3 regions of the Streptomyces sp. NPDC005533 genome follow, and region 1 is predicted to be linked to each of the others. Evidence: riboswitches for the same ligand, from Rfam matches in the RefSeq annotation. Region 1 holds a riboswitch; each other region holds the start of a gene.
What was found. Region 1 has a riboswitch for cyclic di-AMP ahead of ACFYP3_RS16715 (transglycosylase family protein). Riboswitches for the same ligand answer to the same signal wherever they lie in the genome.
Positions count from the first base shown of each region.

Region 1 (8,177 bases):
AGCCGGGCCTGCATCTCCTTCATGACGCCGTTGGCCTCCAGCGTGCCGATCGCGGAGGCCGCGCGCGGGCACGTCAGGTAGTACAGCGTGGGGAAGGGGGTGCCGTCGGGGAGCCGCGGGGCGGTCTCCACCACGTCCGGCTGCCCGCAGGGGCAGCGGTGCGCGATGGCGCGCAGCCCGCGCGGCGGGCGGCCGAGCTGCTGCTCGAACGCCTCGATGTCCGCGTCGGTCGGCTCGGTCCGGTCGGTCTGGGGCGGGGGCGTCTGCATGCCTGGAGGAAGTCTCTTCGTTCGGTTCTCTGACGGATGGATCTGTTCAGTCGCCGGGGCGGTCGGCCTTGTCGACGCCGTCCCAGACGTTCGAGTACCAGGGACGGTCGGAGCCGGCCTGGCCGGTCCGGTGCGGTTCCTGGGGCTGGGCCCCGGGGTCGCTCATGATGTAGCCGATCTCCCCCGGACGCAGGAAGTGCAGGTGCCTGCGCGCCTGCTGCTCCGCGTAGGCGTCGTCCTGCCAGCGCGCCTTCTCGTCGCGCAGCCGCTCCAGGCGGTCCCGCGCGGTGGCGGCGGCCCGCTGCTGCTCCGCGATCTCCGAACGCTGGGACACGTACTGGCGCATCGGATACGCGAGGGCGACGACCAGGGTACAGAGGACGAGCACGAGGAGCGCGGCCCGGCCGGTGAGGCGGCTGCGTCGGACCTGCCGGCGCGACTGCGAGCGGTAGACGTGGGCGGCGGTCCGCTCACCGAGCTGCTTGAGCCTGGTCGCGGTGGAGAAGGTGGCGAACCGATCCCGGTTCCCGGCCATGGGTCCGCCTCCCCTGTGTGCGCACTACGCAAATACGTCCCCGCACACGGTACGGGACCGAGTGCGGGGACGTACGGAGGCAAGAGCGTGATTAGCCCTTGAAGCGCGGGAAGGCGCTGCGGCCCGCGTACACCGCGGCGTCGTCGAGGATCTCCTCGATGCGCAGCAGCTGGTTGTACTTGGCGACGCGGTCCGAGCGGGCCGGGGCGCCGGTCTTGATCTGACCGCAGTTCACGGCGACGGCGAGGTCGGCGATGGTGACGTCCTCGGTCTCACCGGAGCGGTGCGACATCATGCACTTGAAGCCGTTGCGCTGGGCCATCTCGACGGCGTCCAGGGTCTCGGTCAGCGAACCGATCTGGTTCACCTTCACGAGCAGGGCGTTCGCGGAGCCCTCCTCGATACCGCGGGCCAGGCGCTCCGGGTTGGTGACGAAGAGGTCGTCGCCGACGATCTGGACCTTGGTGCCCAGGCGGTCGGTGATGGTCTTCCAGCCGGCCCAGTCGTCCTCGAACAGCGGGTCCTCGATGGAGACCAGCGGGTACGCCTCGACGAGCTCGGCGTAGTAGTCGGTCATCTCGGCGGCCGAGCGGGACTGGCCCTCGAACTCGTACTTGCCGTCCTTGTAGAACTCGGACGCGGCGACGTCGAGCGCGAGCGCGATGTCCTTGCCCGGGGTGTAGCCGGCCTGCTTGATGGCCTCGACGATGAGGTCGAGCGCGGCGCGGTTGGACTCCAGGTTCGGCGCGAAGCCGCCCTCGTCGCCCAGACCGGTGGAGAGGCCCTTGGTGTGCAGGACCTTCTTGAGGGTGTGGTAGACCTCGGCACCCCAACGCAGCGCCTCGGAGAAGGACTCCGCGCCGATCGGGGCGATCATGAACTCCTGGATGTCGACGTTGGAGTCGGCGTGCGACCCACCGTTGAGGATGTTCATCATCGGAACGGGCAGCAGGTGCGCGTTCGGACCGCCGAGGTAGCGGAAGAGCGGGAGGTCCGAGGCCTCGGACGCGGCGTGCGCGACGGCGAGGGAGACGCCGAGGATGGCGTTGGCGCCGAGGGAGCCCTTGTTGTCGGTGGCATCCAGGTCGAACATGGCCTGGTCGATCAGGCGCTGCTCGGTGGCGTCGTAGCCGACGAGCTCCGGGCCGATCTGCTCGATGACGGCGAGGACGGCCTTCTCGACACCCTTGCCGAAGTAACGGTTGGGGTCACCGTCACGGAGCTCGATGGCCTCGAATGCACCGGTGGAGGCGCCGGACGGGACGGCAGCACGGCCGGTGCTGCCATCGTCGAGGCCCACCTCGACCTCGACCGTGGGGTTGCCTCGGGAGTCCAGGATTTCCCGGGCTACGACGACGTCGATGGACGGCACGAGCATCTCCTTCTGGGATGTGACGCTGGGTGTGCGGTGGCGTGTCAGGCCGTGGGACGGCCTTGCCGCTTAGAGCCTAACCGGCCCGGGGCAGTCGACCGGCCGACCGCCCGACCCCTGGGACGAAAAAGGGGCCGAATACCCCTCTTCCGGGACATAGGTCTCGGCATCCTCGCCCGTCACCCGGCACGCACACCGCCGCCCGGCGCGTGGGGGGAGACGCGCCGGGCGGCGGGAACGCTGTGCGTTGCGTACGCTCCTGCGGCTATTGCCGCAGTGTTCAGCTGAGCTTCAGCTTCTGACCCGGGAAGATCAGGTCGGCGTCCGAGACGATGTCCTTGTTCAGCTCGAAGACCTTCTCCCAGCCGCCCTTGACGCCGTTGGCCTCGGCGATGGTGCCCAGGGTGTCGCCGGCCTTGACCTCGTACGAGCCGTTGCCGGTCTTCGGGGCCTCGGGGGCCGCGGGGCGCTCGGAGCGGGTGGTCGGGGCCTCGGAGCGCTTGGTCTCCTTCTTCGGCGCGGCCTTCGGGGCGACCTTCGTCTCGGTCTTCTTCGCGTCGGCCTTCGGCTTGTTCTGCGTCGAGCCCTCCGTACCGCCACCGGTGGAGGAGGAGTTCGACAGGCCCTTGCCGCAGCTCGGCCAGGCGCCCTTGCCCTGGGCCTTGAGGACCTTCTCGGCGACGGCTATCTGCTGGGCCTTCGAGGCCTGGTTGGCCTGCGCGGCGTACGACTTGCCGCCGAAGGCGGCCCACGTGGAGGACGAGAACTGCAGTCCTCCGTAGTAGCCGTTGCCCGTGTCGATGGACCAGTTGCCACCGGACTCGCACTGCGCGACCTTGTCCCACTCGGACGCGGTGGCGGCGCCGGCGGTGCCCGCGGCCATCAGGGGGGCGGCGACGGCCACACCGGCGACACCGGCGAGCGTGACGATGCGGACGGCCTTGGAGCCGCGACGGTGCTTGCCCTTGCCGGAAAGCAGCATGGATTTTCTCCTCACCGACGCCTACGAGGTGAGCTGTCGGGTTCGGGCGAGTGAGTTGCCCGGCCGTGCGACCTAGCGCACGTCTTGACCCCTAGCCGGTGGCGTGACCGTCTCTCAACGGCCGCTCCCGGCGCCTACCTTGGTTCCCCCGCTCCTGCCTTCGGCGCTTGACGCGACGACTGTTCCCCCCGTCCGCCGGCAGGATTCGGCGATGCGGTCGAAGGAGCCCGCGGTGGCGGGCGACTCAGAAGGTAGACAGGTCTCTCCCCGATGTTCAACGAGGAACATCGGGGAGAGGGGGTCCCTACTTGCGCTGTTCCCGGGGGCGTTTGCGCAGGTGAGGGCGGGGTTTGCGGAAGCCCCGGGGCGGGACACGCCAGTTGACCGGAAGAGACACATGTCTCACTTACAGATAACCGACAATCAGTTCTTTCCGGGCGCCTGAAGTGTCCTTATTACACGGTTAGATCCAGGTTCTGGCCGGGCTTGATCAGGTTGGCGTCCTCGCCGATGACCTGCTCGTTGGCCTCGTAGAGGCCGTTCCAGCCGCCCTTGACTCCCTTGGCAACCGCGATGGTCGCCAGGCTGTCGCCCTCCTGGACCGTGTACGTGGGGGTCGACGCGGCGTCAGACGGGACGGGCGCCTCGGTCGCGGGCGCCCCGCGGTGCTTGCCGCTGCCCTCGGTCGGAGTGGCGCCCGGAGTGGCGCCCGGGGTCGCCGGGGCGGTCGGGGCCGCCGGGTCCGTCGGGGTCGCACCCGGGGTGGTGGGCGGGGTGGTGGGCGCCGAGGGATCCACCGGGAGGGTCGGAGCCGTCGGGTCGACGGGCGGCAGCGGCGTGGTGCCCGGGGTGCCGGGGAGCGTCGGCGCGGACGGGTCGACGGGCGGCGTCGTGGGGGCGTCCGGCGCCGGCATGACGGGCAGTCCGACGGACGGCGCGTCGGGGATCAGGAAGGGGCTGCCGGTCGGACTGGGGGCCGCGTGGGTCGGGGCGCCGAAGTCCTTGGCCGGCTCGCCGCCGGTGGTGGACGGCACGGCGTCGTCCGGGCGGGAGGGCGAGGGGGCGATCGGGCCGGAGCTGCCGGGCAGACCGGGATCCACCTTGGCGGCGGGGCCCTGCTGCTCCAGGCCGGCCGAGGTGGCGCACAGCGGCCACGCCTGCGGACCCTGCGAGGCCAGCACCCGCTCGGCCACGGCGATCTGCTGGGACCGGCTCGCGAGGTCGGCCCGCTCGGCGAAGTCGAGTCCGCCGGCGTTCTGCCACTCCTCCTGGGTGAACTGCAGCCCGCCGTACGCGCCGGTGCCGGAGTTGGCACTCCAGGAGCCGCCGCTCTCGCACTCGGCGACCTTGTCCCAGGTCGCGGTGTCGGCAGCGGTGGCATTGGTGGCGGCTAGCAGCGGCAGAGCCAGCGCGGAGCCAGTGACTCCGGCTGTGACTACCAGCGCGGGGACCTGGCGGGGGCGTCTGTGGCGGCCGTTCCCGGAACGCATGAGGGTGCACCTTTCGCATAACAGCGGGGTAACGGCAGAACCTAGCGGCCTTCGAACGATTGTCACAAGTTCAAGCCGGATCTGACTTTTCATCAGAAGCGGCGCAAGTGTTTTGAGCCGTGAACCGGACGGGAAGAGTACGGAGCCCCCGCATGATCAACCCCCCGCGCCAGCGCAGGTCTTGGGGCGGAACAGCCAGTTCCAGATCCGGCAGGCGCGTCAGCAGCGTCGCGAGCGCCGTCTGTCCTTCGAGGCGCGCGAGCGGGGCCCCCAGGCAGTAGTGGATGCCGTGCCCGTACCCGAGGTGCTGGTTGTCGGTCCGGGAGAGGTCGAGGGTATCGGGTTCCGCGAACCGCTCGGGGTCGCGGTCGGCGGCCGCGAGGACGACCAGGACCGGGTCCCCGGCCTCGATCCGCCGCCCGCCGAGGGTCAGCGGCTCGGTGGCGAACCGCCACGTCGCCAGCTCCACGGGGCCGTCGTAGCGCAGGAGTTCCTCGACCCCGGTGGTCAGCAGGCCGCTCTCGCCGGCGGCGAGGGAGCGCTGGAGGCGCTCGCGCTGGCCGGGGTTCATGAAGAGGGAGTGGACCCCGTTCCCGATGAGGTTCACGGTCGTCTCGAAGCCGGCGAAGAGCAGGATGAAGGCCATGGCGGTGGCCTCGGCCTCGCTGAGGTGGTCGCCGTGGTCGCTCGCCCGGATCAGGTCGGAGATGAGGTCATTGCCCAGATCATCCCTTTTGCGATGGATGAGTTCGCCGAGATAGGTGCGCATCTGCTTCACCGAGCGGGCGACGCCACCGCGCGGGCCGCCCCCGTGCCGGATCATCATCCCGGCCCAGTCGCGGAAGTCGTCCTGGTCCTCGCGCGGTACGCCGAGCATCTCGCAGATGGCGTAGATGGGGAGCGGGAAGGCGAACTCGTGGATGAGGTCCGCCTCCCCCTTCGCCGCGAAGGCGTCGATCAGGTGGTCGGTGAGGGCCTGCACGCGCGGAGTGAACTCGGCGACCCGGCGCGGGGTGAACGCCTTCGACACCAGACGCCGCAGCCGGGTGTGGTCCGGCGGGTCGATGTTGAGCAGGTGCGTCATCAGCTCCGCCTTGCGCTCCCCCGGGATCCCGGTCTTGCCCTTGGCGTGCGCGGGCTCCGCGTGGTGCGCCGGATTCTTGCTCAGCCGCTGGTCGGCGAGGGCCTGGCGGGCGTCGGCGTACCGGGTGACCAGCCAGGCGTCGACTCCGCTGGGGAGCTTGGTGCGGTGCACCGGTGAGTGCTCGCGCAGCCAGGCGTAGGCCGGGTAGGGGTCGGTCGCGAACTCCCAGTCGAAGAGGGTCGGGCCCTCGGGGGAAGAAGGGGTGTCGGCGGGGTCTGCGGGGGTCTGCTCATGCACGGCACGACCGTATCCCGGCGCCGGACCTCCATCCCATATGGCCCGTTCGTCGCGGCTGTCCGTAGATCGGCCATCGCTTGACCTCACCTTCCCCGGCCTTCCTACTTTCGGTTTTGTGGATGTGAGGATCTTGAAAAGCAGTTTCGCGGTGGTGGAGAGACGGGCCGAGCACGCGGTCAAGTTCTTCTACTCCCACCTCTTCTGGCACAACCCCGGCATCCGTGAGCTCTTCCCGGCCTCCTCCGAGGACATGGAACGGCAGCGGGACCGCGTCTTCGCCGCGCTCACCCACGTGATCGCCCACCTCGACGACGAGAGCCTCCTCCCCTATCTCCGCGACCTCGGGCGCGACCACCGCAAGTTCCTGGCCCGCCCCGAGCACTACGTGGCCGTGGGCTCCAGCCTCCTCGCCGCACTCGCCGCGACCTCCGGAGAGGCCTGGACCCCGCAGGTCGAGAAGGCCTGGGCCGAGGCCTACCAGGTGATCGCCGACACGATGACGGCCGGCGCCGACGAGAGCGAGGACCCGCCCTGGTGGGACGCCGAGGTCGTGCGCCACCTGCGGTACGGGCAGGACATCGGGGTGCTGACCCTGCGGCCGCACGCCCCCTTCCCCTATGTCCCGGGCCAGTACACGAGCGTGTGCAGCGAGCGGGTCCCGGCGACGTGGCGCACCTACTCCCTGGGCAACGCCCCCCGCCCCGACGGCACCGTCGACCTCCACGTCAGCCGGATCGACCAGGGGCGGGTCAGCACCGCACTGGTCGGCGAGACGCTGCCGGGCGAGGTCCTGCGGCTCGGGGCCGCCGGCGGGCAGCTGACCTTCCGCCGCGCCGGCCGTCCCGTCAGCCTCATCGCCGCCGGCACCGGCTGGGCGCCGATCCGGGCGATGCTGGAGGACCTCGCGGAACACCCTCCCGATCAGGACGTACGGCTCTTCGTCGTGGCGCGGGACGGCGCGCACCTCTACGACCGCCCGCTCATCGACACGTACGCCGCCTCCTGCCGCTGGCTCGGCGTCACCTACATCACGCCCGCCCCCGGCCAGCACCGCAACCAGGCCACGGACCGGCTCGCGACGGCGCTCGGCCACCGCGGGCTGTGGCCGGACCAGGACGTCTACCTCAGCGGCCCGCCGCAGTTCGTCGAGGAGACCGTCCACCTCCTGTGGGGACTGGGCGCCAGCCCCGGCCGCCTCTTCCACGACGCCGTGCCCGTCGCGGGCAAGGGCCACGGTCCCGGGGGCCGCCCGCTCGGCTTCGGCGAGTGGTTCCTGAACCGCCCCTCGCCGCACTGGCACGACCCCGCGGCCCGCGCGCCCCGGGAGTACGGGGAGTACGGGGAGTAGGTACGGGGACGACCGAACGCCGGCCGGGCGTACGGGCCGGGGCTACGCGCCCAGGCCCTCGGCGGCGCGGATCGCGTCCCGGTAGACGCGGGCCGCCGCACGGAGCGCGGTCTCGGGGTCGGTCCCCTCCGCCTCGGCGCGCGCCGCCAGTGCCAGCAGTTCGTACCCGATGCCCTCGCCGCGGGGCAGTTCCACGGGCACGCCGCCCGTGCGGACACGGCCCGCGAGCTTGGCCGCGAGCGCCAGACCGGGCTGGCCCACCGGGACCCCGTCGGTGACCGACTCCCGCTGCTTCTCGATCGCCTTGGTGCGCTGCCAGTGCGCGTTCACGTCCTCCGGGGTCTCGGCCTCGGCGTCACCGAAGACGTGCGGGTGCCGGCGGATCAGCTTCTCCACGAGCGCCCCGGCCACGTCGTCGATGGAGAACGCCTCGTCGGGATCCTCGTGCTCCTCGGCGATCCGCGCGTGGAAGACCACCTGGAGCAGGACGTCCCCGAGCTCCTCGCGCAGCTCCTCCCGGTCCCCGTCCTCGATGGCCTCGACGAGCTCGTACGCCTCCTCGATCGCGTACTTGGCCAGGACCTCGTGGGTCTGCCGCGAGGTCCACGGGCATTCGCGCCGGACCCGGTCCATCACCTGGACCAGGTCGAGCAGGCGCGCGCCCGGCAGGTCGTACGAGCCGGGGAGCAGCTCCAGGTCGGGCATCGAGACGCGGCCGGAGCCGGCCAGGCGGGCCAGCCCGTCGGTGAGGCGCTGGTCGCCCTCCCCGCTCGGGAGCAGCACGACGGTGCGGCCGCCCG
Region 1 is NZ_JBIAJH010000014.1:77,368-85,544, forward strand. It holds gene ACFYP3_RS16700 (DUF501 domain-containing protein) at 1-269, opposite strand, end outside; gene ACFYP3_RS16705 (septum formation initiator family protein) at 316-804, opposite strand; gene eno (phosphopyruvate hydratase) at 896-2,182, opposite strand; gene ACFYP3_RS16715 (transglycosylase family protein) at 2,457-3,158, opposite strand; cyclic di-AMP (ydaO/yuaA leader) riboswitch at 3,162-3,334, opposite strand; gene ACFYP3_RS16720 (transglycosylase family protein) at 3,614-4,648, opposite strand; gene ACFYP3_RS16725 (cytochrome P450) at 4,719-6,029, opposite strand; gene ACFYP3_RS16730 (globin domain-containing protein) at 6,151-7,377, shown strand; gene ACFYP3_RS16735 (nucleoside triphosphate pyrophosphohydrolase) at 7,420-8,177, opposite strand, start outside.

Region 2 (6,595 bases), on a different contig from region 1:
CAGACCGCGTGGGCGCTGATGGCCCTGCTGTCGGCCGGGGAGCGGGACGGCAAGGCCGTCGAACGGGGCATCGGCTACCTGGTGGAGACGCAGCGGGAGGACGGCTCCTGGGACGAGCCGCACTTCACCGGCACCGGCTTCCCCTGGGACTTCTCCATCAACTACCACCTGTACCGGCAGGTGTTCCCGCTGACCGCGCTCGGCCGCTACCTGTACGGGGAACCGTTCGCCCCCGGCGGGGCCGTCTGATGTCCGCCGCACCACGGCGGAGCAAGGGGGAAGGGGCCGCGAACCCCGACCCGCTGCTGGTCGCCTGCGCGCTGCGCATCGAGCAGGCGGCGCTGCGCAGCGCCGGGCCCACATCGGCCCGCGCCCCGGCCGGGAGCTACGCCCTGCTGCGCACCGGAATCGGCCCGCGCGCGGCCGAGCGGGCCGTCGCCCGGGCACTGGACCGGCCCGGGATGGACCGGGCCGCCGTCCTCGCCACCGGCTTCTGCGCCGGCCTGGTCCCCGGGATGCACCCGGGCGACCTGGTCGTCGCCGAGGAGACCCGGGACCGGCAGGGCGCCGTCACCTGCACCGGCACCGCCCTGCTCGCCGAGGCACTGGCCCGTGCCGCGCCCGGCCGGACCGTGCACACCGGCGCACTGACCGGATCCGACCACGTCGTCCGCGGCCAGGAGCGCGCGCAGCTGCGCGCCACCGGCGCCATCGCGGTCGACATGGAGTCCGCGGCCACCCTGTGGACCGCCACCCGCGCCGGGCCCTCCCCGGGCGGCGGCCGCCCGGTTGCGGCCGTCCGGGTGATCGTGGACGCTCCGGAGCACGAGCTCGTCCGTATCGGCACGGTCCGCGGGGGAATATCGGCCTTCCGTGTTCTGCGTGCCGTACTGCCCGCGTTTTACGAATGGCACCGTTCTTTGCTGCTCCCCAGGAGGTGAGCCAGATGGCCATGCCGCTGCGCCAGTCCATCAGGGTCGGGACCTATCTTCTCGAACAAAAGCTCCGCAAGCGTGAGAAGTTCCCGCTGATCGTCGAGCTGGAACCGCTCTACGCGTGCAACCTGGCCTGTGAGGGGTGCGGGAAGATCCAGCATCCGGCCGGGGTGCTCAAGCAGCGCATGCCGGTCGCCCAGGCGGTCGGCGCCGTGCTGGAGTCCGGCGCGCCGATGGTGTCCATCGCGGGTGGCGAGCCCTTGATGCACCCGCAGATCCACGAGATCGTCCGACAGTTGGTGGCGCGGCGGAAGTACGTCTTCCTCTGCACCAACGCGATGCTCCTGCGCAAGAAGATCGAGAAATTCACCCCTTCCCCCTATTTCGCCTTCGCCGTGCACATCGACGGCCTGCGCGAGCGCCACGACGAGTCCGTGGCCAAGGAAGGCGTCTTCGACGAGGCGGTCGCGGCCATCAAGGAGGCGAAGAAGCGCGGCTTCCGGGTGACCACCAACTCCACCTTCTTCAACACGGACACCCCGCAGACGATCATCGAGGTACTCAACTACCTCAATGACGACCTCCAGGTCGACGAGATGATGATCTCCCCGGCCTACGCCTATGAAAAGGCTCCCGACCAGGAACACTTCCTCGGCGTCGACCAGACGAGGGAACTCTTCAGGAAGGCGTTCGCGGGCGGCAACCGGCGGCGCTGGCGGCTCAACCACTCGCCGCTCTTCCTGGACTTCCTCGAAGGGAAGGCCGATTTCCCCTGCACGGCCTGGGCCATTCCCAATTACTCCCTCTTCGGCTGGCAGCGCCCCTGCTATCTGATGAGCGACGGCTACGTGCCGACGTACCGGGAACTGATCAACGACACCGACTGGAGCAAGTACGGCCGCGGAAAGGACCCACGCTGCGCGAACTGCATGGCGCACTGCGGCTACGAGCCCACCGCCGTCCTCGCCACCATGGGCTCCCTCAAGGAATCCCTGCGGGCGGCCCGGGAGACGATCGGCGGCAACCGGGACACGTCGGCATGACCCCGGCGGAGGAGGGAGCGGGCGCCCGGGGCGAGGGCTTCGACCTCGGCGCCCTGCTCGCCGCGCGCGGAGGGGAGCGGTACGAGCTGCACGCCCGCCACCTCAACCACCAACTGCCCCGCATGCTGCACACCATCGGCTTCGACAAGGTCTACGAGCGGGCTGAGGGCGCCCACTTCTGGGACGCCGAGGGCAACGACTACCTCGACATGCTGGCCGGCTTCGGCGTCATGGGCCTGGGCCGCCACCACCCCGTGGTCCGCCGGGCCCTGCACGACGTACTGGACGCGCAGCTCGCCGACCTCACCCGCTTCGACTGCCAGCCGCTGCCCGGGCTGCTGGCCGAGAAGCTGCTCTCGTACAGTCCGCATCTGGACCGGCTCTTCTTCGGCAACAGCGGCACCGAGGCCGTGGAGACCGCCCTGAAGTTCGCCCGGTACGCCACCGGGCGGCCCAGGATCCTCTACTGCGACCACGCCTTCCACGGCCTGACCACCGGCTCCCTGTCGGTGAACGGGGAGGGCGGGTTCCGCGACGGCTTCGCCCCCCTCCTCCCCGACACGAAGATCGCCCTGGGGGACCTGGGCGCCCTGGAGCGGGAGCTCCGCAAGGGCGACGTCGCCGCCTTCGTGGTCGAGCCGATCCAGGGCAAGGGGGTCCTGGAGGCCCCGCCCGGGTTCCTGCTCGCCGCGCAGGAACTGCTGCACCGGCACAAGGCGCTGCTGATCGCGGACGAGGTGCAGACCGGCCTCGGACGTACCGGTGACTTCTACGCCCACCAGCACGAGCCGGGCGTGGAACCGGACCTCGTGTGCGTGGCCAAGGCGCTGTCGGGCGGTTACGTGCCGGTCGGCGCCACCCTGGGCAAGGACTGGATCTTCAAGAAGGTCTACTCGTCCATGGACCGGGTGCTCGTGCACTCCGCGAGCTTCGGGTCCAACGCGCAGGCGATGGCGGCCGGCCTGGCCGTGCTGTCGGTCATGGAGGACGAGGAGCTCGTCGCGCACGCCCGGGCGACGGGGGACCTGCTGCGCGGGCGGCTCGCGGCCATGGTGGACGAGTACGAGCTGCTGCACGAGGTGCGGGGGCGCGGGCTGATGATCGGCATCGAGTTCGGCCGGCCGTCCTCGCTGGGGCTGCGCAGCCGCTGGACGATGCTTCAGGCGGCCCGCAAGGGGCTCTTCGCCCAGATGGTCGTGGTGCCCCTGCTCCAGAAGCACCGCATCCTCACCCAGGTCTCCGGGGACCACCTGGAGGTCATCAAGCTCATTCCGCCGCTGGTCGTGGACGAGCGGGACGTCGACCGCTTCGTCGGCGCCTTCCGCGCGGTCATGGACGAGGCGCACGGCGGGTCCGGGCTGATGTGGGACTTCGGCAGGACGCTGGTGAAGCAGGCCGTCGCCCAGCGCTGACGGCCCGCTCCGGGCGGTCTACGCCAGCAGCCGGTCACGCAGCCGGCCGAGGGTCTCGGGCTTCAGCCCGAGGCCCTCCGCCAGGTACGGGTCCACCCCGCCCCAGGTCGCGTCGATGGTCTCGAATGCGGCGACGAGGTACTCGGCGCGGGCGTCGAAGAGCGGTGCGAGCAGCTCCATCACCTCGGGGGAGCGGGCCTCGTCGGTCGCGCTGCTGCGGTGCACGCGGTAGCGGCGGTGCGGGGCGTTCGACTCCAGGTAGTCCGCCACGATCGCCTCGCGCTCGACGCCGAGCGCGAGCAGGGTGACGGCGATCGACAGACCGGCCCGGTCCTTGCCGGCCGCGCAGTGCAGCAGGGCCGGGACGCTGTCCTCGGCGAGCGCGTGCACGACCCGGCTGTGTTCGGCCGTGCGCTGCTCGATGATCCTGCGGTACGAGTTCGTCATCCGGGCCGCGGCCTTGCCGTCGCCCAGGATCGTGCGCAGCTGGTCGAGGTCGCCCTCGCGGACCAGCCGCCAGAACTCCCGGCCGTCGGCCGGATCCGAGAGCGGGATGTTCACGTTCCGGACCCCGGGCAGTTCCACGTCCAGCCCCTCCAGCGCGTGGTCGGCGCCGTTGCGGAAGTCGAAGATGGTGTGGAGGCCGAGCGAGGCGAGGAACTCTGCATCGGTTTCAGTGGCATGTGCGAGATGTCCGCTTCGGAAGAGTCGTCCCGTCCTGACCCTTCGGCCATCAGAAGTCGGCAATCCGCCCACATCGCGGAAATTGCGCACTCCGGTCAGCTCCGGCTCCTGTATCTGCTGGGTCACGGGAACTCCTCCGCTTCAAGGTGAGACTTCTGTCCGAATTGAGCTGTTTGGCGCCAACTTGCCATATCCGGAGGCGAGATCGGGCACGTCCCCGTGAGCCAGATCATACGGTGACCGTGAGTGCCTGATCACGAATGCCGAATGGCCCCGTCGGAGCGGTTGTTGACGGCGGGTAATGGACGCAGGGTGACCAGAATTCCGCCGATTCCTCATCCCTGTGATTCCGTCAGGGAATTCATGGCTTGTTCCCCGCCGTCGCAAGGGTTTACCTTCGCGATCGATCCGGGTGGATCGCCGAATCCTGCCGCCGCCCGGAAACCGCACCCGACTATTCGCGCGGCAGGAGCGGGGGAACCAGGTAAGCCGCTGTCCCGGAGATCTTTTCGGAGATCTTTTCGCCGGGACGGCTCGGGGTGAAGACGTACAGGTCCAGTACAGGTACGTCCGGACATCTCCAGTCCGAACCCGACAGCTCACCTCGCAGGCGCCGGAGAGGAATTCGCCATGCCTGCAAAGGGTAAGCACCGCCGTCCCAAGTCCCTTTCGATATCGCGCGGTTTCGCCGTCGCAGGCACCGGTGGCGCGGCCCTCGCGCTGCCGCTGATGGGCGCCGCGGGCGCCCAGGCGGCCGGCGCCCCGGCCGCGGCGACCGCGGTGGCCCCCGCCGTGGCCCCGCAGGTCCCCGTCGCGCTGCAGGCCGCGCCCGTCGCCGCCGTGCAGGCCGCCCCGAGCGTCTACACGGTCGTGCCGGGCGACTACCTCTCCAAGATCGCCGCCGAGCGCCACCTCTCCGGCGGCTGGGAGCGCCTGTACGCCGACAACCGCGAGGCGGTCGGCAGCAACCCGTCGCTGATCCACCCCGGCCTCAAGCTGCACCTCGGCGGTCCGGGCGCGGCGGACCCGGCGGACGCCGCCCCGGAGGCGGAGGCCGAGCCCGCTCCGGAGTCCGCCCCCGAGGCGGCGCCGAAGCCGGCGCCGAAGCCGGCCGCGAAGGCCGCCCCCGCGGAGCAGGACTCCGAGGCCGGGGCGCCCGCCGCGCAGAAGTCGGCCTCCGGCTTCGTCGCCCCGCTCGCCTCCACCGGCGTCTCCACCCAGTACAAGGTCGCGGGCAGCATGTGGTCCTCCGGCTACCACACCGGCGTGGACTTCATCGCGAGCTCCGGCACCACCGTCCGGGCCGTCGGCGCGGGCACCGTCGTCTCCGCCGGCTGGAGCGGCTCGTACGGCAACGAGGTCGTCATCCGCCACGCGGACGGCAAGTACTCCCAGTACGCCCACCTGTCCCAGCTGTCCGTCTCCTCCGGCCAGAGCGTCACCGCCGGGCAGACCCTCGGCCTCTCCGGCTCCACGGGCAACTCCACCGGCCCGCACCTCCACTTCGAGATCCGTACGGGCCCCTCGTACGGCTCCGACATCGACCCGCTGGCCTACCTCCGCTCGAAGGGTGTGAGCATCTGACGGCACCCGCCGTCGGCGCAGGGACACACGTGAGGCCGGGGCCCGAGGGGGGTCCCGGCCTCACGTGTACTTATTCCTTATCCCCCACGTGGTACAGATCACGGTCCGTCAACCCCTCATTACGTTGGCGTAGGTTGGTTACGGGAGTGAAGGATGGTGTCCCGTGGCAGCGACGACGACGAAACTCAAGACCATCGGCTCGTACGCGGCGATCGGGGACAGCTTCACGGAGGGCGTGGGGGACCCGGGATCCGGGGATTCGTATCTCGGCTGGGCGGACCGGCTCGCCGTACTCCTGGCCGATCAGCGCGACGAGCACGACTTCCGCTATGCGAATCTGGCGGTGCGCGGAAAGCTCCTCGACCAGATCGTGGCCGACCAGCTTCCGAGGGCCAAGGCCCTCGCGCCCGACCTGGTCAGCTTCTGCGCGGGCGGCAACGACATCATCAGGCCCGGCAGCGACCCGGACGACGTGGCGGAACGGTTCGAGGCGGCCGTGGCCGACCTCGCCGGCGCGGTCGGCCAGGTCATGATCACGACCGGCTTCGACACCCGGGGCGTGCCGGTCCTCAAGCACCTCCGCGGCAAGGTGGCGACGTACAGCGCGCACGTGCGCGCCATCGCCGACCGCTACGACTGCCCGGTGCTCGACCTGTGGTCGCTGAGGTCCGTACAGGACCGGCGGGCGTGGGACACGGACCGGCTGCACCTCTCGCCCGAGGGACACACGCGGGTCGCGCTGCGCGCGGCGCAGGTGCTCGGGCTGGACGTGCCGACCGACCCCGACCAGCCGTGGCCGCCGCAGCGGCCGCGCGGCTCGGTGGACGTGACCCGCGACAACATCCAGTGGGCGCGCGACCACCTCGTGCCGTGGATCGGCCGGCGGCTGCGCGGGGAGTCCTCGGGGGACCACGTCGAGGCGAAGCGGCCCGACCTG
Region 2 is NZ_JBIAJH010000017.1:111,886-118,480, forward strand. It holds gene shc (squalene--hopene cyclase) at 1-249, shown strand, start outside; gene ACFYP3_RS19220 (1-hydroxy-2-methyl-2-butenyl 4-diphosphate reductase) at 249-941, shown strand; gene hpnH (adenosyl-hopene transferase HpnH) at 947-1,978, shown strand; gene ACFYP3_RS19230 (aspartate aminotransferase family protein) at 1,975-3,390, shown strand; gene ACFYP3_RS19235 (tyrosine-protein phosphatase) at 3,409-4,200, opposite strand; cyclic di-AMP (ydaO/yuaA leader) riboswitch at 4,483-4,700, shown strand; gene ACFYP3_RS19240 (peptidoglycan DD-metalloendopeptidase family protein) at 4,705-5,658, shown strand; gene ACFYP3_RS19245 (SGNH/GDSL hydrolase family protein) at 5,822-6,595, shown strand, end outside.
Region 2: it holds a riboswitch for cyclic di-AMP, as region 1 does, so the genes downstream of both, ACFYP3_RS19240 (peptidoglycan DD-metalloendopeptidase family protein) here and ACFYP3_RS16715 (transglycosylase family protein) in region 1, are expected to answer to the same signal.

Region 3 (6,595 bases), on a different contig from region 1:
GGTCGTGCTTGGCGCGGGCGCCCTCCTCCTCGGGCAGCGGCTCGCCGTTCGCCGTGCGCGCCAGCAGGCCCGTCGAGGACAGCAGCACGCGGCACGGGTCGTCGGCGACCTCCAGCGGGACGGCCGCCACGGCGGTGCCCGCCGACTCCAGCAGCACCGTACGGCGCTCGGTGCCGAACTTCTTCGCGACCGCCGCCAGTTCCGTGGAGACGAGCTTGCGCAGCTCCGTGTCGGAGTCCAGGATCCCCGTGAGCTCGTCGATCTCGCCGGTCAGCCGGTCGCGCTCGGACTCCAGCTCCAGCCGGTCGAACTTGGTGAGCCGGCGCAGCGGGGTGTCCAGGATGTACTGCGTCTGGATCTCGCTCAGCGAGAACCGCTCCATCAGCCGCGCCTTGGCCTGCGCGGAGTTCTCGCTGTCCCGGATGAGCCGGATGACCTCGTCGATGTCGATGAGCGCCACCAGCAGGCCCTCGACCAGGTGCAGCCGGTCGCGGCGCTTGGTGCGGCGGAACTCGCTGCGCCGCCGGACGACCTCGAAGCGGTGGTCGAGGTAGACCTCCAGCAGCTCCTTGAGGCCCAGCGTCAGCGGCTGCCCGTCGACCAGCGCCACGTTGTTGATGCCGAAGGACTCCTCCATCGGCGTCAGCTTGTAGAGCTGCTCCAGCACGGCCTCCGGGTGGAAGCCGTTCTTGATCTCGATCACCAGGCGCAGGCCGTGCGCGCGGTCGGTGAGGTCCTTGACGTCGGCGATGCCCTGGAGCTTCTTCGACCCGACCAGGTCCTTGATCTTCGCGATGACCTTCTCGGGGCCGACCGTGAAGGGCAGTTCCGTGACGACCAGGCCCTTGCGGCGCGCCGTCACGTTCTCCACGGCCACCGTCGCACGGATCTTGAAGGTGCCGCGGCCGTTCTCGTAGGCGTCCTTGATCCCGGACAGGCCGACGATCCGGCCGCCGGTGGGCAGGTCGGGACCCGGCACGAAGCGCATCAGCGCCTCCAGGTCCGCCTGCGGGTGGCGGATCAGGTGCCGGGCGGCCGCGATGACCTCGCCGAGGTTGTGCGGGGGCATGTTGGTGGCCATGCCGACTGCGATCCCGGACGCGCCGTTGACCAGCAGGTTCGGGTACGCGGCGGGAAGCGCGACCGGCTCCCGCTCCTGGCCGTCGTAGTTGGCGGTGAAGTCGACGGTGTCCTCGTCGATCGACTCCGTCATCAGCGACGTGGCGTCGGCCATCTTGCACTCGGTGTACCGCATGGCGGCCGGCGGGTCGTCGTTGCCGAGCGAGCCGAAGTTGCCGTGCCCGTCGACCAGCGGCAGCCGCATGGAGAAGGGCTGGGCCATGCGGACGAGCGCGTCGTAGATCGAGGCGTCACCGTGCGGGTGGAGCTTGCCCATGACCTCGCCGACGACACGGGCGCACTTCACGTAGCCGCGGTCGGGCCGCAGCCCCATCTCGTTCATCTGGTAGACGATGCGGCGGTGCACCGGCTTCATGCCGTCCCGGGCGTCGGGAAGGGCGCGGGAGTAGATCACCGAGTACGCGTACTCGAGGAAGGAGCCCTGCATTTCGTCGACGACGTCGATGTCGAGGATCTTCTCCTCGAAATCCTCCGGCGGCGGGGTCTTCGTGCTGCGGCGGGCCATCGCTGCGCGGCTCCTTAACCAAGAATGGGGGGTGCTGGGTGTCTGGCGGGACTGCTGGGGTCTGGCTGGGTCTGGCCGGTCTTGCCGGGTGGGCGGGTGTCCGGACGGGGTACGACGCGGACCATTGTGGCCCGAGGCACCGACAACGCCGACTCCGACCCCGGGGGAGTGACCCGGGAACTTATCCGGCGGCCGACGCGCTTGCATACAGTGGCAGGTCTGACAGAAATCTCTGCATCGCGATCGAAGGGACCACATGCCCATGGGTCACACGGCCACAGCCCAGGCCGGCTCCGGCGGCCTGACAGCGACCGAGCACCGGCTGGCCAACGGCCTGCGCGTGGTGCTCTCCGAGGACCACCTGACCCCGGTCGCCGCGGTCTGCCTCTGGTACGACGTCGGTTCGCGCCACGAAGTCAAGGGGCGTACCGGCCTTGCTCACCTCTTCGAGCACCTGATGTTCCAGGGTTCGGCGAGCGTCCCGGGCAACGGCCACTTCGAGCTGGTCCAGGGAGCCGGCGGCTCCCTCAACGGCACCACCAGCTTCGAGCGCACCAACTACTTCGAGACGATGCCGACCCACCAGCTGGAGCTCGCGCTCTGGCTGGAGGCGGACCGGATGGGGTCGCTGCTGGCCGCCCTGGACGAAGAGTCCATGGAGAACCAGCGCGACGTCGTCAAGAACGAGCGCCGCCAGCGGTACGACAACGTCCCGTACGGCACGGCCTTCGAGAAGCTGACGGCCCTGGCCTACCCCGAGGGCCACCCGTACCACCACACCCCCATCGGCTCCATGGCCGATCTGGACGCCGCCTCCCTGGAGGACGCGCGCGCCTTCTTCCGTACGTACTACGCGCCCAACAACGCGGTGCTCTCGGTCGTCGGCGACATCGACCCCGAGAAGACGCTCGCCTGGGTCGAGAAGTACTTCGGCAGCATCCCCGCGCACGACGGCAAGCAGCCGCCCCGCGACGGCTCGCTGCCCGACGTCATCGGGGAGCAGCTGCGCGAGGAGATCGTCGAGGACGTCCCGGCGCGGGCGCTGATGGCCGCCTACCGGCTGCCGCACGACGGCACCCGCGAGTGCGACGCCGCCGACGTGGCCCTGACGATCCTGGGCGGCGGGGAGTCCTCGCTGCTGCACAACCGGCTGGTACGGCGTGACCAGACGGCCGTCGCGGCCGGCTTCGGCATGCTGCGCCTGGCCGGCGCGCCCTCGCTGGGCTGGCTGGACGTCAAGACCTCCAGCGGCGTGGAGATCCCCGCCATCGAGGCGGCCGTGGACGAGGAGCTCGCGCGGTTCGCCGCCGAGGGCCCGACGGCCGAGGAGATGGAGCGGGCCCAGGCGCAGCTGGAGCGCGAGTGGCTGGACCGGCTGAGCACGGTGGCCGGCCGCGCCGACGAACTGTGCCGCTTCGCGGTGCTCTTCGGCGACCCGCAGCTGGCGCTGACCGCCGTCCGGCGCGTCCTCGACGTCACCGCCGAGGAGGTGCAGGCCGTGGCCGCGGCCCGACTGCGCCCGGACAACCGCGCGGTGCTCGTCTACGAGCCGCTCGCGGCAGACGACGACGAGAACGACGAGTCCGACGAGAACGAGGGGGCGGAGCAGTGAGCGACACCGCAGCCGTCACGATGACCTTCCACCCGCGCCCGCAGGCCGGCGAGCCGCAGCCGTGGGCCTTCCCGGCCCCCGACCGCGGGCAGCTGTCCAACGGGCTGACCCTGCTGCGCTGCCACCGGCCGGGCCAGCAGGTGATCGCGGTCGAGGTCAATCTCGCCGCCCCGCTGGACGCCGAGCCCGAGGGCCTGGACGGCGTGGCGACCATCATGGCGCGGGCGCTCTCCGAGGGCACCGACAAGCACTCCGCGGAGGAGTTCGCGGCCGAGCTGGAGCGCTGCGGCGCCACCCTCGACGCCCACGCCGACCACCCGGGCATCCGGGTCTCCCTGGAGGTCCCGGCCTCCCGGCTGGCCAAGGCGCTGGGCCTGCTCGCCGAGGCGCTGCGCGCCCCCGCCTTCGCCGACGCCGAGGTGGACCGCCTGGTCCGCAACCGGCTCGACGAGATCCCGCACGAGCTGGCCAACCCCCAGCGCCGGGCCGCCAAGCAGCTCTCCCACGAGCTGTTCCCGGCCTCCCTGCGGATGTCCCGGCCGCGCCAGGGCACCGAGGAGACCGTCGCCCGGATCGACTCCGCCGCCGTACGCGCCTTCTACGAGGCCCACGTACGCCCCGCCACCGCCACCGCGGTGGTCGTCGGCGACCTGACCGGCATCGACCTGGACGCCGTGCTCGCGGACACCCTGGGCGCGTGGACGGGCAACACCGCCGCGGCCCTGCCGGTGCCGCCGGTGACCGCCGACGACACCGGCCGCGTGGTCATCGTGGACCGGCCCGGCGCGGTCCAGACGCAGCTGCTGATCGGCCGGATCGGGCCGGACCGCCACGACCAGGTCTGGGCGGCCCAGGTGCTGGGCACGTACTGCCTGGGCGGCACCCTCACCTCCCGCCTGGACAAGGTGCTGCGCGAGGAGAAGGGGTACACGTACGGCGTGCGCGCCTTCGGCCAGGTGCTGCGCTCCACCGCGGACGGCAAGGGCGCCTCGATGCTGGCCATCAGCGGCTCGGTGGACACCCCGAACACCGGTCCGGCGCTGGAGGACCTCTGGAAGGTGCTGCGCACCCTCGCGGAGGGCGGTCTGACCGATGCCGAACGCGATGTGGCGGTACAGAACTTGGTGGGCGTGGCCCCGCTGAAGTTCGAGACGGCGGCCTCGGTCGCGGGCACCCTCGCCGACCAGGTCGAGCAGGAGCTGCCGGACGACTACCAGGCGCAGTTGTACGCCCGGCTGGCCGAAACGGGCACCGTGGAGGCGACTTCGGCGGTCGTGAAGGCCTTCCCGGCGGACCGCCTGGTCACGGTCCTGGTGGGCGACGCGGCAGTGATCGAGGAGGCGGTGCGCGCCCTCGGGATCGGGGACGTCTCGGTCGTCACCAACTGACCTGTCGGTGACGGCCGGCTGACGGTCGACCGACGGATCACGCAGGGGCTCTGGCGGGCTTATCCGCCGGAGCCCCTTTTGTCCGTTTGGCGGCTAGGTTGCTCGTATGGGGTGTGGCGTACGCAACAAAAAGGCGCGTCTGTTTGGCGATTGACTGATGATCCGCCTAGCGTCGGCCGTGCTGTTCGTCAGTTGTGCCCGCCGCACCCGCGGCACCGGACAGCGATCGCCGAGTCCCCGTCAGGCGCGAGCCTGGGGAGCCGGGGACCCACATGCGTCCCTGGGGTGAATCGGACCCCCTCGCAAGAGGAGGCCCGTAGGAGACCTTCCTGCTCCGAACCCGTCAGCTAACCCGGTAGGCGAGAAGGAAGGAAAGGATCAAACCCTTCATGGCGTTTGGCAGTCGTCCCGCTGGTACCGGTAAGCACCGTGGCTCCAGCCGTCTGAGCAAGAAGACCGCCGGTTACGCCGGTATCGCCGCGATCGCCACCACGGGTGTCGTCGGCTCCCTCGCCGCCCCGGCCTTCGCCGCGGACAACCACAGCAGCTCCGCCCCGGAGAACGGGCTGGGTGCCGTGGTCGTCGCCGAGGACCTCGCGGGGGACATCGCCGACCAGGCCGACTCCCAGCAGCGCGCCGCCGAGCACGCCGCCGCCAAGGCGCAGGCGGAGGCGGAGGCCAAGCAGAAGGCCGCCGAGGCCAAGCGCCTCGCCGAGGCCAAGGCGAAGGCCGAGCGCGACGCCGCCGAGCGTGCGGCCCGCGAGGAGGAGCGCAAGCGCCTCAACACCTTCGTCGCCCCGGTCGACGGCTCGTACGTCAGCACGCAGTACCACGCGGGCGGCGGCATGTGGTCCTCCGGCAGCCACACCGGCATCGACTTCCACGCGGCCTCCGGCACCTCGGTCCACGCGGTGGGCTTCGGCACCGTCGTCGAGGCCGGCTGGGGCGGGGCGTACGGCAACAACGTCGTCATCAAGCACAACGACGGCACCTACACCCAGTACGGGCACATGACCTCGCTGAACGTCTCCGTCGGCGAGCAGGTCACCCCCGGCCAGCAGATCGGCCTGTCGGGCTCCACCGGCAACTCCAGCGGCCCGCACCTGCACTTCGAGGCCCGCACGGGCTCGCAGTACGGCTCGGACATCGACCCGATCGCGTACCTGCGTTCGCACGGCGTCAGCCTCTGACCCCGTCCGCACCTTTTCCGAAGGCCCCGGCTCCCCGAGCCGGGGCCTTCGTGTTGCGTCCCTGTGCAAATGTTTCGCATTTTCGGCCGCTCTCGGAAATTATCGTGTTGCAATAGAGTCGCAGCACGCGCACGTGCGTGCATTGAGGCTGGCAGTCGGAAATAGGCGGAGGTTCGGTCTTGCGTATTCCTGCGCACGCGGTATGCACGGCAATCCGCGCCGACATCGTCTCCGGGGCGTTCGAGCCGGGCGGCCGGCTGACCGAGGAGGTGCTGGCCCGCCGGTACGGCGTCTCGCGCGTCCCGGTCCGCGAGGCGCTGCGGACCCTGGAGTCCGAGGGCTTCGTGACCACCCGGCGCCACGCGGGGGCCTGCGTGGCCGAGCCGACCGAGCAGGAGGCCGCGGACCTCCTGGAGGTGCGGATGCTCCTGGAGCCCCTGGCGGCCGCCCGGGCCGCCCGGCGGCGCACCGAGGCGCACCTCAAGGTGTTGCGCGGGCTGGTCAGACTGGGGCAGGAGCGGGCCAGGCGGGGGCAGGGGGAGGATCTGCGGTCCCTGGGCGGCTGGTTTCACGAGACGCTCGCCCAGGCCTCCGGCAGCCCCGGGCTGATCGCGTTGCTCACGCAGATGCGGCACAAGGTGGCGTGGATGTACGTGGTGGAGGCGCCGGTGCGGCCGGTGGAGTCCTGGGCGGAGCACGGGGCGATCGTGGACGCGGTGGCCCGCGGGGACGCGGAGCGGGCTCGGGCGCTGACCGCGGT
Region 3 is NZ_JBIAJH010000024.1:6,344-12,938, reverse strand. It holds gene ACFYP3_RS23515 (DNA topoisomerase (ATP-hydrolyzing) subunit A) at 1-1,645, opposite strand, end outside; gene ACFYP3_RS23510 (M16 family metallopeptidase) at 1,908-3,257, shown strand; gene ACFYP3_RS23505 (M16 family metallopeptidase) at 3,278-4,645, shown strand; cyclic di-AMP (ydaO/yuaA leader) riboswitch at 4,863-5,022, shown strand; gene ACFYP3_RS23500 (M23 family metallopeptidase) at 5,035-5,835, shown strand; gene ACFYP3_RS23495 (GntR family transcriptional regulator) at 6,015-6,595, shown strand, end outside.
Region 3: it holds a riboswitch for cyclic di-AMP, as region 1 does, so the genes downstream of both, ACFYP3_RS23500 (M23 family metallopeptidase) here and ACFYP3_RS16715 (transglycosylase family protein) in region 1, are expected to answer to the same signal.